2 regions of the Streptomyces sp. NPDC056987 genome follow, and region 1 is predicted to be linked to the other one. Evidence: riboswitches for the same ligand, from Rfam matches in the RefSeq annotation. Region 1 holds a riboswitch; the other holds the start of a gene.
What was found. A riboswitch is a leader RNA that binds a small molecule or an ion and turns the genes downstream of it on or off. The one in region 1 is predicted to bind cobalamin.
Positions count from the first base shown of each region.

Region 2: it holds a riboswitch for cobalamin, as region 1 does, so the genes downstream of both, metE (5-methyltetrahydropteroyltriglutamate--homocysteine S-methyltransferase) here and ACFTZC_RS32725 (CbtB-domain containing protein) in region 1, are expected to answer to the same signal.

Region 1 covers NZ_JBHURV010000037.1:45,299-52,429, forward strand. Annotated here, with positions in the region: gene ACFTZC_RS32705 (DUF6597 domain-containing transcriptional factor) at 30-893, opposite strand; gene ACFTZC_RS32710 (TIGR03086 family metal-binding protein) at 965-1,585, shown strand; gene ACFTZC_RS32715 (GlsB/YeaQ/YmgE family stress response membrane protein) at 1,655-1,918, shown strand; gene ACFTZC_RS32720 (histidine phosphatase family protein) at 1,981-2,634, opposite strand; cobalamin riboswitch at 2,666-2,813, shown strand; gene ACFTZC_RS32725 (CbtB-domain containing protein) at 2,850-3,089, shown strand; gene ACFTZC_RS32730 (CbtA family protein) at 3,159-3,995, shown strand; gene cbiE (precorrin-6y C5,15-methyltransferase (decarboxylating) subunit CbiE) at 4,115-5,380, shown strand; gene cobM (precorrin-4 C(11)-methyltransferase) at 5,377-6,162, shown strand; partial or broken gene ACFTZC_RS32745 (N-acetylmuramoyl-L-alanine amidase) at 6,295-6,912, opposite strand; gene ACFTZC_RS32750 (peptidoglycan DD-metalloendopeptidase family protein) at 6,962-7,131, opposite strand, start outside.
Region 2 covers NZ_JBHURV010000060.1:29,883-37,013, reverse strand. Annotated here, with positions in the region: gene ACFTZC_RS39580 (DNA/RNA nuclease SfsA) at 1-28, shown strand, start outside; gene ACFTZC_RS39575 (NAD(P)-dependent alcohol dehydrogenase) at 131-1,081, shown strand; gene ACFTZC_RS39570 (DUF952 domain-containing protein) at 1,451-1,828, shown strand; gene ACFTZC_RS39565 (hypothetical protein) at 2,102-2,218, opposite strand; gene ACFTZC_RS39560 (hypothetical protein) at 2,384-2,611, opposite strand; cobalamin riboswitch at 3,255-3,458, shown strand; gene metE (5-methyltetrahydropteroyltriglutamate--homocysteine S-methyltransferase) at 3,623-5,941, shown strand; gene ACFTZC_RS39550 (SDR family NAD(P)-dependent oxidoreductase) at 6,110-6,466, opposite strand; gene ACFTZC_RS39545 (hypothetical protein) at 6,497-6,892, opposite strand; gene ACFTZC_RS39540 (cation transporter) at 7,086-7,131, opposite strand, start outside.

The sequences.
Region 1 (7,131 bases):
TGTAGGTCGCGGGTCCGACAGCGGCGCTCTCAGCGGGCGTACGCCGTCGGCGGGACCCCGACCGTCGCCGTGAAGTCCCGGACAAGATGGGCCTGGTCGCTGTAGCCGAGGTCGGCGGCGAGCGCGGGCCAGTCGACGGCGCCGGACTCCGCGCGTTCCAGCGCCTCGTGGATGCGGTAGCGCAGGATGACCCACTTCGGGCCGACGCCCACGTACGCGGCGAAGAGCCGTTGCAGCGAGCGCGCCGAGACACCTTCCTCCTCGGTGAGGCGGCCGACGCGCCGGATCGTACGGTCCGTCCTGATCCGGTCGGCCAGGGCCATGGCGCGCAGGGCCTCCGGATCGGGGCGCGGGTCGAGGCCCAGCAGATACGCGTCCAGCGCGGCGACCCGGGCGTCCTCGGCGTCCTCGTCCTCGTCCTCGGGGGTGTCGGGGGTGCCGGGGGCGTCCGGGGCGGCGGGGGTGCCCGGGCCGAGAATCGCCGTGAGGTCCGCCTCCGTCGTCGGCAGGACCTCGCCGACCGGCACCCGGCGCCCCGTCCACTCCGCCACCGGCCGCTCCGGCGCGAAGGGACGGAAGCCGCCCGGCCGGAACTGGATCCCGCACACCCGGCCGCGGCCCTCCAGCTTCTGCGCGAACAGCTCCAGGCCGACGCCCGCGACCTCCCCGAACGCCACGGGGCTCGGAGTGTCGAAGCGCTGGAACACCACGTTCACCGACGGGTGAGGCACCACATGGGAGACGTACGGCCGCTCCAGGTCCCAGTCGATCAGCCAGTAGTGCTCCAGATACGGCCGCAGGGCCGGCGCGGGCTCGCGGCGGCGGAACCGTACGCGCGCGAAGAGGCCGGGGGCGTCGACGATGCCCCGGGTGTCACGCCGCGGACCTGCCATTCACGGAACGTATCGTCGCGCGTCGCGTTTGTTCAAGACGCGGGGGCGGCGCCGTCCCTACCGTCCGTCCCATGAGCGAGAAGAACGACATCAAGATCAGCGCACCGGACGGCATCAAGATCAGCGCACTGCTGAAGTCGGCGGCGGACCATGCCCTCCCCGTCGTCCGTGACATCGGTGACGAGCAGCTCGGCGCGCCGACGCCGTGCGCCGAGTACGACGTCCACGCCCTGCTCGACCATCTCTTCCAGGTCGTCGTGAACTTCCAGGCGCTCGCCGCGAAGCGGGACGCCGACTTCGGCGCCGCCCCCGAGCACCTCACGGGGGAGTGGCGCGAGCGGTTCGCCGCGGAGACGGCGCGGCTCGTCGACGCCTGGGACGCGCCGGGCGCAGACGAGGGCACGTCGGGGGCGATGGGGCTGCCGGCCAGGACGGTCGGCTCGATGGTGCTCGGGGATCTGACCGTCCACGCGTGGGACCTGGCGCGGGCGACGGGGCAGCCGTACGAGCCGGACGCGGCCCTCGTCGGCCTGCTGACGGCGGAGTTCGGGTCGCTGGCGCCGACGGCCAGGAAGATGGGGGTGTTCGGGGAGCCGGTGCCGGTGGCGCCGGACGCGGCGCCCTTCGACGTACTGCTGGCCCTGACCGGCCGCGACCCGGGCTGGGTGCCCCCGCACCGCCCGCAGGACTGAACGGGGGCATGGCGGGCAGATGTTCGGTCAGTACCGCTTTCGACAGCAAGTGGGCGAAGAGGAGGGGACATGGAGATATCCGGCTTTGTCGCAGCCATTGTCGTCGGCATCGTCATCGGCGTGCTGGGACGGCTCGTGGTGCCGGGGCGGCAGCGCATCGGGGTGCTGCTGACCATCGGCGTCGGTATCGTCGCGGCGCTGGTCGGTACGTTCGTCGCGGCGGCGTTCGGCGTCGCGGACACCCGGGGCTTCGACTGGATCGAGCTGATCATCCAGGTCGGCCTGGCGGCGGTGGGCGTGGCCGCGCTGGACCGCGCGAAGGGCCGCGGCTGACCACTGCCGGGGATTTCGCTACGTATCCGGTCAGCCCCCGTCAGGCCCCCGTCAGGCTTCCGTCAGTCGTCTCCGCCTTCTTCGGAGCCCTCGCCGGCGTCTTCGCCGGTGCCGGTGAGCGGACGGCCGCCGAGCAGGTTCCAGCGGCCGTCCCGCCCGGTGAGCTCTGTGACGGTCAGCGGCCGTACGTCGAACCGCCAGAACGCGGAGGCCGGCGCCGAGAGCGCGTGCAGGGCGGCGGCGCGGACGATCTCCGGTTCGGCCACGGCGATCACGCGGGGGGTCTCGGGGCTCAGCGTTTCGCACCACCGGCCGACGCGGGCGTAGAGCGCGAGCAGGGTCTCCCCGCCGTGCGGCGCGGCCGACGGGTCGGCGAGCCACGCGCTCACCTGCGCCGGTTCGGCGGCCGCGACCTCGTCGAGGGTCCTGCCCCGCCAGCGCCCCATGTCCCACGGCGCGAGTTCCGGCACCGGCCGCGCGTCCAGGCCGAGCAGACCGGCGGTCGTACGGCAGCGGGGTGAGGACGAGACGTACACGGCGGCGCCGCGCGGGAACTCCTCCCGTACGGCCTCGGCCTGCCGCACCCCGGCGGCGTCCACCGCCCGCGTCGCGGCGCCGGGCCCGTCCTCGGGAAGGTCGCCGAAGCGGGCCGCGCGCAGGGCCGGGCCGATGGCGGGTGAGATGAGCTGCACGCGGATCGTCGCGCGGATCGTCATAACGAAAGGCCCCCTTGGCCCGTCTGCCGGTTCGCGGTACCTTCACGTCGATATCCACGACGGCGGGACGGAAGTCCGGTGAGATTCCGGCACGGTCGCGCCACTGTATGCCGATTCCGGCCGCGTGCCACGCGGCGGGGAACCGGTGAGTCAGACCCGACGGCCGTCGTTCGAGCTCCATCAACGGGACGCGAGTTCCCTCAGGAGGATGTGCCATGGCTCAGTCCATCGCGCCTGCGAACACCGCTCTTCCGCCCACCTCTGCCACCGGTGCCGCCCCGGCCCCGCTTCCGCTGCGCGCCGTGCTGCCGTGGGCGGTCTTCGTCGGCACCCTGATGCTGGTGCTGCTCTACTTCGTCGGCGCCGAACAGGGCGCGACCTCGGTGATCTCCGGTGCCGGTGTGCACGAATGGGTGCACGACGGCCGTCATCTGCTCGGGTTCCCCTGCCACTGACCGTCGGCGTAAACGGCGGACAGCGGACAGCGGACAGCGGAAACAGCAGCGACAGCGGAGATGACGCGCATGCATGCCTTCACCGTCAGAAACCTCCTGGTCCGCGGCATGGTCGCGGGCGTACTGGCCGGACTTCTCGCGTTCGTGCTGGCCTACTTCGCGGGTGAGCCCTCCGTACGGGACTCCATCGCGCAGGAGGAGACCCGGTCCGCCCCGGCGCATCAGCACGGCGCCGCGGCGGACCCCGTACCCGCGGGGGAAGCGGGAGAGGAAGAGGAGGAGGAACTGGTCAGCAGGCCGGTCCAGTCGACGTTCGGGCTCGCCACCGGTGTGCTGGTGTACGGGGTGGCCCTCGGCGGGATCGCCTCGCTGGTCTTCGCGGTGAGCCTGGGCAGGATCGGCCGGTTCGGGCCGCGGGCGACCTCGGCGCTGGTCGCGGGGGCCGCCTTCACGACCGTCTACCTGGTGCCGTTCCTGAAGTATCCGGCGACGCCGCCCGCCGTGGGCAATCCGGACACGATCGGCAGGCGCACGACCCTGTTCTTCCTGATGATCCTGCTCAGCGTCCTGCTGGCGGTCATCGCCGTCATCGCGGGGAGAAGGCTGGCACCCCGGCTCGGCAACTGGAACGCGTCGCTCGCCGCGGGCGCCGGTTACGTGGCCGTCGTCGCCGTCGCCTGTCTGGTGCTGCCCGCCAACGCGGACGCCGTCCCCGCGTCCTTCCCCGCGGCGCTGCTGTGGGAGTTCCGGCTCGCGTCGCTCGGGGTGCAGGCGCTGCTCTGGACGGCCTTCGGGCTGATCTTCGGGGAACTGGCGGAGCGGATGCTCCGGCCGCGGGCGGTGGCCGATGCCGCCGTCGTGCCGCCCGGGGCACCCGTCGGGGAGCCGCGGGCGGCCGGACAGTAGAGTGCGGGGTCGGTCTTCTCCCAGCTCAGAGGTGTACGGCAGTGAGCGTCCCGCCCCCTGGTCCCGCGCCGTCCGCATCGTCGGCCCCTGATGCGGTGCCGTCGGCCCCGGGTCGGCCGGTGACCGTGGTCGGGATCGGCGCGGACGGCTGGGCCGGGCTCTCCGGCGCGGCGCGGGAGGCCCTGCGCGGGGCGGACGTGGTCATCGGCGGGCCCCGCCAGCTCGGCCTGCTGCCGGCCGCGGAGTGCGCGGGCGAGCGGGTGGCGTGGCCGTCGCCGCTGCGCCCCGCCGTGCCCGGCCTGCTCGCCGCGCACGCCGGACGCCGGATCGCGGTACTGGCCAGCGGGGACCCGATGTTCTACGGGATCGGGCGGGCGCTCGGCGAGGTCGTCGGCGCGGCGGCGCTGCGCGTGCTGCCGCATCCGTCGTCCGTCTCGTACGCCTGCGCCCGGCTCGGCTGGCCGGTGGAGGAGACGGAGGTCGTCACGCTCGTCGGCCGCCCCGCCGAACGCCTCACCGCCGCGCTGCACGACGGCCGCCGGGTGCTGGTGCTCAGCGCCGGGGCCGGGACGCCCGGGGAGGTGGCGGCGCTGCTCCGCGCGCGCGGCTACGGGCCGAGCCCGCTGCATGTGCTCGAACAGCTCGGCTCGGAGCGCGAGCGGCACCGTACGGCCACCGCCGACGCATGGGCCGGTCCGGCCGGGGACCCGCTCAACGTGGTGGCGGTCGAGTGCCGCCGCGCGCCCGGCGCGCCGCGCCTCGGCGCCGTACCCGGGCTGCCGGACACGGCGTACGAGCACGACGGACAGCTCACCAAACGCCATGTGCGCGCCGCCACGCTGGGCGCGCTGGCGCCCGCGCCGGGGGAGCTGCTGTGGGACATCGGGGGCGGGTCCGGTTCCATCGCGGTGGAGTGGATGCGTACGCACCCGTCCTGCCGGGCGGTGTCCGTGGAACGCGATCCGGCGCGCGCCGAGCGCATCGGCCGGAACGCGCGGGCGCTCGGTGTCCCCGGGCTGCGCGTCGCCGTCGGCGCGGCGCCCGCCGCGCTCGCCGGACTGCCGGTACCCGACGCGGTGTTCATCGGCGGCGGGCTGACCGCGCCGGGCCTGCTCGACGCCTGCTGGGAGGCGCTGCCCGTGGGCGGCCGGCTGGTCGCGAACACGGTGACGCTGGAGTCGGAGGCGCTGCTGGCCGACCGGTACCGCAGGTTCGGCGGGGAACTGGTGCGGCTGGCGGTCGCGCACGCGGTGCCGGTCGGCGGCTTCACGGGGTGGCGGCAGGCGATGCCGGTCACGCAGTGGTCGGTCACGAAAGCCCCAGGATCGGCAGCGGGGCCGGCGCCGGCCCCGGCCTCAGGAGCAGGAGCAGGAGAAGAACGATGACGGTGTACTTCATCGGCGCGGGCCCCGGCGCCGCCGACCTGATCACGGTGCGCGGCGCCCGCAGGCTCGCCGAGTGCCGGGTGTGCCTGTACGCGGGCAGCCTGGTCCCGCGCGAACTGCTGGCGGAGTGCCCGCCGGACGCGCGCCTGATCGACACCGCCAGGATGGACCTCGACGCCATCACCGCCGAACTGGTCGGGGCGCACGGCGAGGGTCACGACGTGGCGCGGCTGCACTCCGGAGACCCGTCCGTCTTCAGCGCCGTGGCCGAGCAGATGCGGCGGCTGGACGCGGCGGGTGTGCCGTACGAAGTGGTCCCGGGCGTACCGGCGTTCGCGGCCGCCGCCGCCGCGCTCAAGCGGGAGCTGACCGTGCCGACGGTCGGCCAGACGGTCATCCTGACCCGGGTCGCCCAGCGGGCCACCCCGATGCCGGCGGGCGAGGACCTGGCGACGCTCGGCCGCAGCGGCGCGCTGCTGGTGCTGCACCTGGCGGCGCGGTACGTGGACCGGGTGGTGGCGGAACTGCTGCCGCACTACGGCGCGGACTGCCCGGCGGCGGTGGTGGCGATGGCCAGCCGCCCCGACGAACTGGTGCTGCGCGGGCCGCTGGACGGGATCGCCGCGCAGGTGAAGGCGGCGGGGGTGGTGCGGACAGCGGTGATCATGGTGGGCAGGACGCTGGGCGCGGAGCAGTTCAGGGACAGCCACCTGTACTCGGCGGAGCGCGATCGTGACGGCGACTGCGCCATCGACAGCGACGGCGTCACGGGCTGCTCGTAGCGCTCGTAGCGCTCGTACGGGTACGGCGGAGTCCGCGCCCGGGCACGCACGCACCGGTACGGCGGGGCACGGATACCTTCTCCGTGTCCCGCCGTCCCCCGCGTGACTACATTCCGGTGACGCTCACTTCTTGGCAGGGGTGGTCTTCAGCCGCCCGGCGATCCGGTCGCGCATGCCGGGCATTCCGAACCCCTTGGGGTCGATCTTGTCGTTGGACCATTCGAGATGCCCGATGACGCTGAGCGCGCTCCACCCGTGCGCACGGCAGATCGCCGCGCCCACCCGCTCGATCGCGTCGAGCTGGGCCTCCGGCCACGGGTCCTTCCCGTCACCGAGGTTGACGCACTCGAAGCCGTAGAACCGGGCGTTGCCGTCCTCGCCGTCGGCGTTGCCCCGGGTGGGCCTGGGCGGCCGGTCGCCGTAGTCCTCCGCGATCACGCGCGCGAGGACCTTCGGGTCACCGCCCCCGGCGTGGTTGGTCCGGCCGTGGCCGACGAGGTGGACGACGCCCGTCTTGTCGATGACGCCGTGGCACAGCGGTCCCGGCAGCGCGGCGTATCCGTCGCGGCAGATCGCCACGGAGCCCGTGGTGCCCGAGGTGACGGTGTGGTGGACCATCACTCCGTTGACCGGGCCCCAGAGGCCCTTGTGGTTGCGGTTGTGCGTACGCCAGTCGCCGACCTCTTTGACCTTCACGCCCTCGGCGCGCAGCGCCGCGAGGAAGGCCGAGGCGGACAGTGGTGGTGCCATGAGGAGACTTCCTTTCCGTCGTGGTGTACGTGGCTGTGCGGAGCCGTGTTCACCAGGACGGCTTGCGGACGTTCCCGTAGCCGCCGCCCTTGGGCCGGTCTTCGAGGTGCAGGTGCGGGCCGGTCGAGTTGCCGGTGGAGCCGACCTCGCCGAGCTTCTCGCCCGCCTTGACCTTGTCGCCGACCGAGACGCTGCGCTTGGACAGGTGGCAGTAGACGT
Region 2 (7,131 bases), on a different contig from region 1:
CGACCTCACCAGCCAGTTCCTCGTCTGAGGGCTGCCGCCTCCCACCACGGCCCCGGAACACCGGCACGACCCGAGCCCCAGTAGGCACCACCGAGTTCAACCGCACGGATCTTCTCAAGGAACACGCCTCATGCGCAGAATTCAGTACCACCGCTACGGCGGCCCGGACACGATGCGGCTGGAGGGCTTCACCCTGCCCTCGCCACAGGAGGGAGAGGTTGCGGTCTCCGTCGTCGCGGCCGCGGTCAACCCGATCGACTGGAAGGTCCGCCAGGGCGAGCTGAAGATGATGACCGGCCGGGCCTTCCCCCGCGCGATGGGCTCGGACTTCTCCGGGACCGTCACCGTGGTCGGCCCCGGTGTCGTCGGCTTGAAGCCAGGCGACCCGGTGTACGGGATCACCGCGCTGAAGCCCAGCGGCGCCTTCGCCGAGGCCGTTATCGCCCCCGCTTCCCACCTGGCTATCAAGCCCGCCGGTCTCTCCTTCGAGCAGGCCGCCGCGCTCGCCACCCCCGTGGTCATGGCCTTTGCCGGACTCATCGACCGCGCCCGGCTGCAGGCCGGCCAGCGGGTCTTCGTCAACGGGGCGACCGGCGGCGTCGGCCAAGCTGTCGTCCAGCTCGCCCATGCCCTCGGCGCCACCGTCACCGGCACCAGCGGCCCCACTTCCGTACAGCACGCCCACGCCCTCGGTATCGACCGCCTCTACGACTACACCGCCGCCGACCCCGCAGACCAGAAAGAACTCCAAGGCGCGTTCGACGTCGTCTACGACACCAACGGCTTCCTGCCGGTCAAGACCGCGATGCGGCTGTTGAACAAGACCGGCGTCTACCTCGACATCAACGCCACCCCCGCCAAGTTCGCGCACGCCGCTTTCGCCCGCCGCCACAAGATCTTCTTCTGCAAGCCCGACACCCGGGCCCTCACCGCCGCTGCCGACAGGGCCGCCGCCGGGGACATCCGCATGTCCATCGGCGAAACCGTCTCTCTGGAGGGCGCCACCACTCTGATCGCCGGCCTGGAGACAGGCCGAAAGATCAACGGCAAGGGCCTGATCCTCACCAACCTGACCAACTGACACCCCAGGCAACAACCGCTCGGCACCCAGATGACCAACCCCACACCCGCTGGATGACGGATCCTTTCGCATAGCAGCGGAAAGATGCTGCTATCCCGGGGGCAGGCCGAGAACGGCACCGTGTGCCGCATTCTCACGGAAGACGCCGACAGCACCGACCAGCCCGGAAACCGGGTCCGCCGCCCTTCAACCGGCGGCGGACCTCGCCACCCCGGGGGAACCTGCTCAGCAGCCCGGTGCTGACTGAGGCCACCCATCCACGGCGGGACTCGGGAGCCGGGCCGACCGCGCCAGGCGGCTACATTGAACCGCCTGGCTTCCGTAGTCCGGGGCCCGCGCGCCCCCTATTTCGAGGAGCTCACGGCCAGCATGTCCAGTCGTGCCACCATCCAGCACGTGGTCCCACTCGATGAGTGGAACGCCCGCCCCGACGGCCCGTACGCACCCGGGTCGCTCTCGGAGGACGGATTCGTCCACTGCTCACCCGACGAGGAGACCACCATCGCCATCGTCAACGCCTTCTACCGGGACGCACCGAGACCGCTCCTGACACTCGTTCTCAACGTGGACCGGCTCACCGCGAAGTGCGAGTGGGAGCCAGCAGTGCCCGTCCCGCCGCCAGGGGTCACCGAAAGCACCCTGTTCCCTCATGTGTTTGGGCCTCTCAACCGGGACGCGATCGAACACGTACTGGAGGTGGAGTGGGATGACCAGGGGCGGGCGGCAGGACTGAAGGAAAGAGACTGAACGCCTTCGCGGTAACGCCATTCGTCGCCCGCCGGCAGAGGATTTTTTTGTGCCACAGTAGTTGTGGTCGTCATCTGCCTCTCCGGCGGTGGCGGTGCGCAGCGGTCAGCCACCAGTCCGTCCAGGACCGATAGAGCGAATTCCTGGATTGCGGAGCCACAGGACGTGCGTGGGCACCGCAGCGAACAATCACTGCCCTCGGCGGCCAGCCGAAATCACATTGGCTGCGCCCCTTGGCCAGCTCCGCCTCCAGTTGGGCGAACTGCTTGTCGCTCAGCCTCGGCAGTGACGCCGGCCCCTGTGACCGCAGAGCGCGCGGACCGCCTCGTCCCACATCTGCCGCCAGCGCTGCACTGAACGAACGCTGACCCGTAGGTCCTTGGCGATCACCGAGCTCGCCTCGCCCCGGGCGAACCCCTCAGCCGCCTTGAGCCGTAACTCCTCGCGGAACTGCTGCCGTTCGGCGGTCAGCCCGCCCCCTTGTGGATACCGCGTGCCCCGGTGATACCGCACGAGCGACGAGCCGTCAGTCCCTACGACTCCACAAGTTCAACCTCAGTAGGAGAGGCTCTCGACGGTAAAAGTGACCTCCGCCTCACCGTTCGTGCCCCGGACGGTCCTGGTCTGCTGCCCAGTCTTGTCGTGGTGCGAGTCCCACACGATGCTGCCGTTCACGTCGACATCGTCGACCGGCGCGAAGATTCCGTCGTAGTCCAGCAAGAGGACGTCGATGCCGAGGATGCCGTCGGGAGCTTGGACCCAGTAGTCCTTGGGCGTCAGCATTCAACGGACACAGCGGCTGGCGGTTGCTGTCCCGCTCGTGCCGTCGGGCGCCGGACATCAGACGGGCGGTCCAGCATGCCGGAAGTCCGTGCGTTCCTCGCTTGAGCTGCCGATCCTGGGCTGCCGTCCTTCAGGTGACTCCGTGCTCCGGAAAGCGACCGGGCTCAGCCACTTCGACCGCACCTACCTCAACCGCCCGGCAGATCGAGTGTTTCATCGCGAGGACGCCCTACTCCGGGTGGTCCGCGTACGGACGCCACCCGTGGCCGCAACCCGAGCAGACCATGTCCGCAGGGTGCCCCCATCGTCCCCCAGATCTGGAGTTCCTGGGACTGGCAGGCCGGGCGGGCCAGAATCTCCGTGGTCGCCTCTGCCGTCCGCGCTGACGCTGCAAGGCGGTCTTTTGTCGCGACGAGGGAGCTGACGTGGTTCCGGCCCGCAACTATGGGAGAGACCGTGCAGAACCATCAAGCGGGTTCCTCGGCTCGGGCTCGGGGTTCCGGCGAGGCGGTAGGAGCCAGTACCGGTCCCGGCGATCGCGCCGTTGAAGGCCGGGCGGGAGTTCTCGCGCTCCGTGTCAGATTCCGGAATGTGAACACGCTCGACCAAAGGGCTGTCCACACTCTAGCCTGGCCATGCAGCTGGTTCGCCCTGCCCTCCAGGCAGACGCGTCGTAAGAGGGAACCCGGTGGGAATCCGGGACTGCCCCGCAGCGGTGAGTGGGAACGACCGCCGTCATACGCACTGGATCCGACGTACAGGGTCCGGGAAGCGACGGCCAGTAGGTGTCTTCCTCAGGAAGGCGTGCTCGCGAGTCCGAAGACCTGCCCGTTGCCCGTGTGCGAACCATTCGTGCGCGGAGATCCCGGTGACCTCGTGGGCGGGTCGGCGTACATATCAGGCGGATGACCGCGCTGTGCCGCGCGAGGTCGGGTCCGTCCGGTTCGTCACCCCTTCGCGCTCGCGTCCTGTCCCGGGATTCCAGGGAGATATCTCGCGAAGGAGATTTCCGTGACAACGAAGTCCGCAGCCGCGGCAGCACGGGCCACCGTGTACGGCTACCCCCGCCAGGGCCCGAACCGGGAACTCAAGAAGGCGATCGAGGGCTACTGGAAGGGCCGCGTCACCGCCGACGCCCTGCAGGCGACCGCCGCCGAGCTCCGGCGGAGCAACTGGCGGCACCTCTCCGACGCCAGGATCGACGAGGTGCCGACCGGTGACTTCTCGTACTACGACCAGGTCCTCGACACCACCGTCATGGTGGGCGCGATCCCCGACCGGCACCGCGCCGCCGTCCAGGCCGACGCGCTGGACGGCTACTTCGCCATGGCCCGCGGTACCCAGGAGATCGCTCCCCTGGAGATGACCAAGTGGTTCGACACCAACTACCACTACCTGGTCCCCGAACTGGGCCCCGACACCGTCTTCACGGCCGACTCCACCAAGCAGGTCGCCGAGCTGAAAGAAGCCCTCACCCAGGGACTCACCCCCCGGCCCGTGCTGGTCGGACCCGTCACGTACCTCCTGCTCGCCAAGCCTGCTCCCGGCGCGCCCGCGGGCTTCGAACCGCTGATGCTCCTGGACCGGCTGCTTCCTGTGTACGCCGAAGTCCTCGCCGACCTGCGCGCGGCCGGCGCCGAGTGGGTCCAGCTCGACGAGCCCGCCCTCGTGCAGGACCGCACCCCGGCCGAACTGAAGGCCGCCGAGCGCGCCTACCGTGAGCTCGGCGGTCACGCCGACCGGCCGAAGGTGCTCGTCGCCTCCTACTTCGACCGGCTCGGCGACGCCCTGCCGGTGCTGGCCAAGGCGCCGGTGGACGGGCTGGCGCTGGACTTCACCGGGGCCGCCGCCGCCAACCTGAACGCCCTGGCCGCCGTCGGCGGACTGCCCGGCAAGCGCCTGGTCGCCGGTGTCGTCAATGGCCGCAACATCTGGATCAACGACTTGGAGAAGTCGCTGTCCACTCTCGGCACCCTCCTCGGGCTCGCCGACCGCGTCGATGTCGCCGCCTCCTGCTCCTTTCTGCACGTCCCGCTGGACGCCACGGCCGAGCGGGACATCGACCCGCAGATCCGGCGCTGGCTGGCCTTCGCCCAGCAGAAGACGGCTGAGATCGTCACGCTCGCCAGGGGCCTCGCCCAGGGCACCGACACCATCACCGGCGAACTCGCCGCCAACCGCGCCGATCTCGCCGCCCGCGCCAGCTCACCCATCACGCGTGACCCCGCCGTGCGAGCCCACTCCGAGGCCGTGACGGACGCCGACGCGCGACGCTCCCGGCCGTACGCCGAACGCGCCGCGGCCCAGCGCTCCCACCTCGGCCTGCCTCTGCTGCCGACCACGACCATCGGCTCGTTCCCGCAGACGACCGAACTGCGCACCGCCCGTGCCAACCTGCGTGCCGGCCGCATCGACTCCGCCGGGTACGAGGAGCGCATCAAGGCGGAGATCCAGGAGGTCATCTCCTTCCAGGAGAAGATCGGCATCGATGTCCTGGTGCACGGCGAGCCCGAGCGCAACGACATGGTGCAGTACTTCGCCGAACAGCTCACCGGCTACCTCGCCACCCAGCACGGCTGGGTCCAGTCCTACGGCACCCGGTACGTCCGCCCGCCGATCCTCGCCGGGGACATCTCCCGCCCCGAGCCGATGACCGTACGCTGGACGTCCTACGCCCAGTCGCTGAGCGACCGCCCGGTCAAGGGCATGCTCACCGGCCCGGTCACCATGCTTGCCTGGTCCTTCGTCCGCGACGACCAACCCCTCGGCGACACCGCCCGCCAGGTCGCCCTCGCCCTGCGCGACGAGGTGAACGACCTGGAGGCGGCCGGGACCTCGGTCATCCAGGTGGACGAGCCCGCGCTACGCGAGACCCTGCCTCTGCGGGCCGCCGACCGCGCGGCGTACCTGGCGTGGGCGACGGAGGCGTTCCGGCTCACCACAGCCGGAGTGCGGCCGGACACCCAGATCCACACGCACATGTGCTACGCCGAGTTCGGCGACATCGTGCAGGCGATCGATGATCTCGACGCCGACGTCATCAGCCTGGAGGCCGCCCGCTCCCACATGCAGGTCGCCCGCGAACTCGCCGCCCACGGCTACCCGCGCGAGGCCGGGCCGGGTGTCTACGACATCCACTCCCCGCGCGTGCCGAGCACGGATGAGGCTGCGGAGCTCCTGCGAACCGGACTGAAGGCCATCCCCGCCGAGCGGCTGTGGGTCAACCCCGACTGCGGGCTGAAGACCCGCGGCTGGCCCGAGACCCACGCATCCCTGGAGAACCTGGCCGCCGCCGCCCGCGCGGTCCGCGAGGAACTCACCGCGTCCTGACCGCAAGCCCGGTCGGCTGGGGGAGGAAGCATCCGCCTTCCTCCCCCAGCCCCCGGCTTGAGAGAGAGCAGCAGCCCATGGCTCTCGGCATCCCCAGTACAAGCGCGGACAGAGCACTGTCCATTCGTGACCTCCTCGCACGAGGAGGTCACTCTTACTCCTTCGAATTCATGCCCCCCGCGCAGCACGGCCGCCGAAGCCGGGCTCTGGACCCGCGAAATCCGCGTCGGTGTACTCGGTGAACGGCTTGCCGATGTAGACGCCGGCGCTGTTGACCACGGTGTCGATCCGGCCGAACCCGTCCATCGCCGCCGCCACGATCCGCGCGCCGGCGCCGCACTCGGCCAGATCGTCGTTGAAGGCGAGCACCTGCGGGTCCTCGGACTGCGGCATGGAACGGCTGGTGGCCACGACCGCGTACCCGAGGTCGCGGTAGGCGGTGACGACGGCAGAGCCGATGCCCCCGTCGGCACCGGTGATGATCGCGACCTTCTGGGCGGTGCCCGCACCCGTCGTGTCCTTCATGCTTCACTTCCTTCACCTGACCAGCGGGAATCAGGCCGGTGACGGTTCTGGTACCCCCCGGGACCCGCCGGCCCCTCGGCGATGGCTCACTCGGCAGGTGACCTGACCCCGTCCCACCCCGCCCCGGGACGGGGTCACTTGAGGATTTCCAGCATCCGCTCTCCCAGGACCGCGGCTGAAGTTGACCCCGACCTTCTCCTGGACGTCGGTCTCCAGCAGCCACGTCACCCTGGAGGCCAGCCCCACGCCCTCTTCTTCCTCGTTGGTGAAGCAGGTGATGTTGTAGTCCTTGAACGGCGACTCGCCATGGATCCTGGTGGCCAGCAACGAGGCAGGGCCGTGGCAGACGATGAACAGCGGGTTGCCCGAGGCCAGCTGCCACGTCAACAGCCGCCCCATGTCGGCGTCGAACGCCAGGTCCGACATGGGCCGCCCGCGGTCGTCGCGGCAGCCCTCGTTCTGAACCCAGTGATCCTGCCCATGGCCGAACTCCCCCTCCGTGATGCGCCGACCCTCGTGTTGATCACGATCGGATCGTTGACTGCGGTCAGACTAGGCAGCCCGGGACCGGACGGGTCCCTGCACCTTTCCAGGGTGCGCCGGGGCCGGCCCCGGCGGTTCAGCCGCCGCAGCCGCAGCCGGGGCGGCAGCCGCAGGCGTCTGTT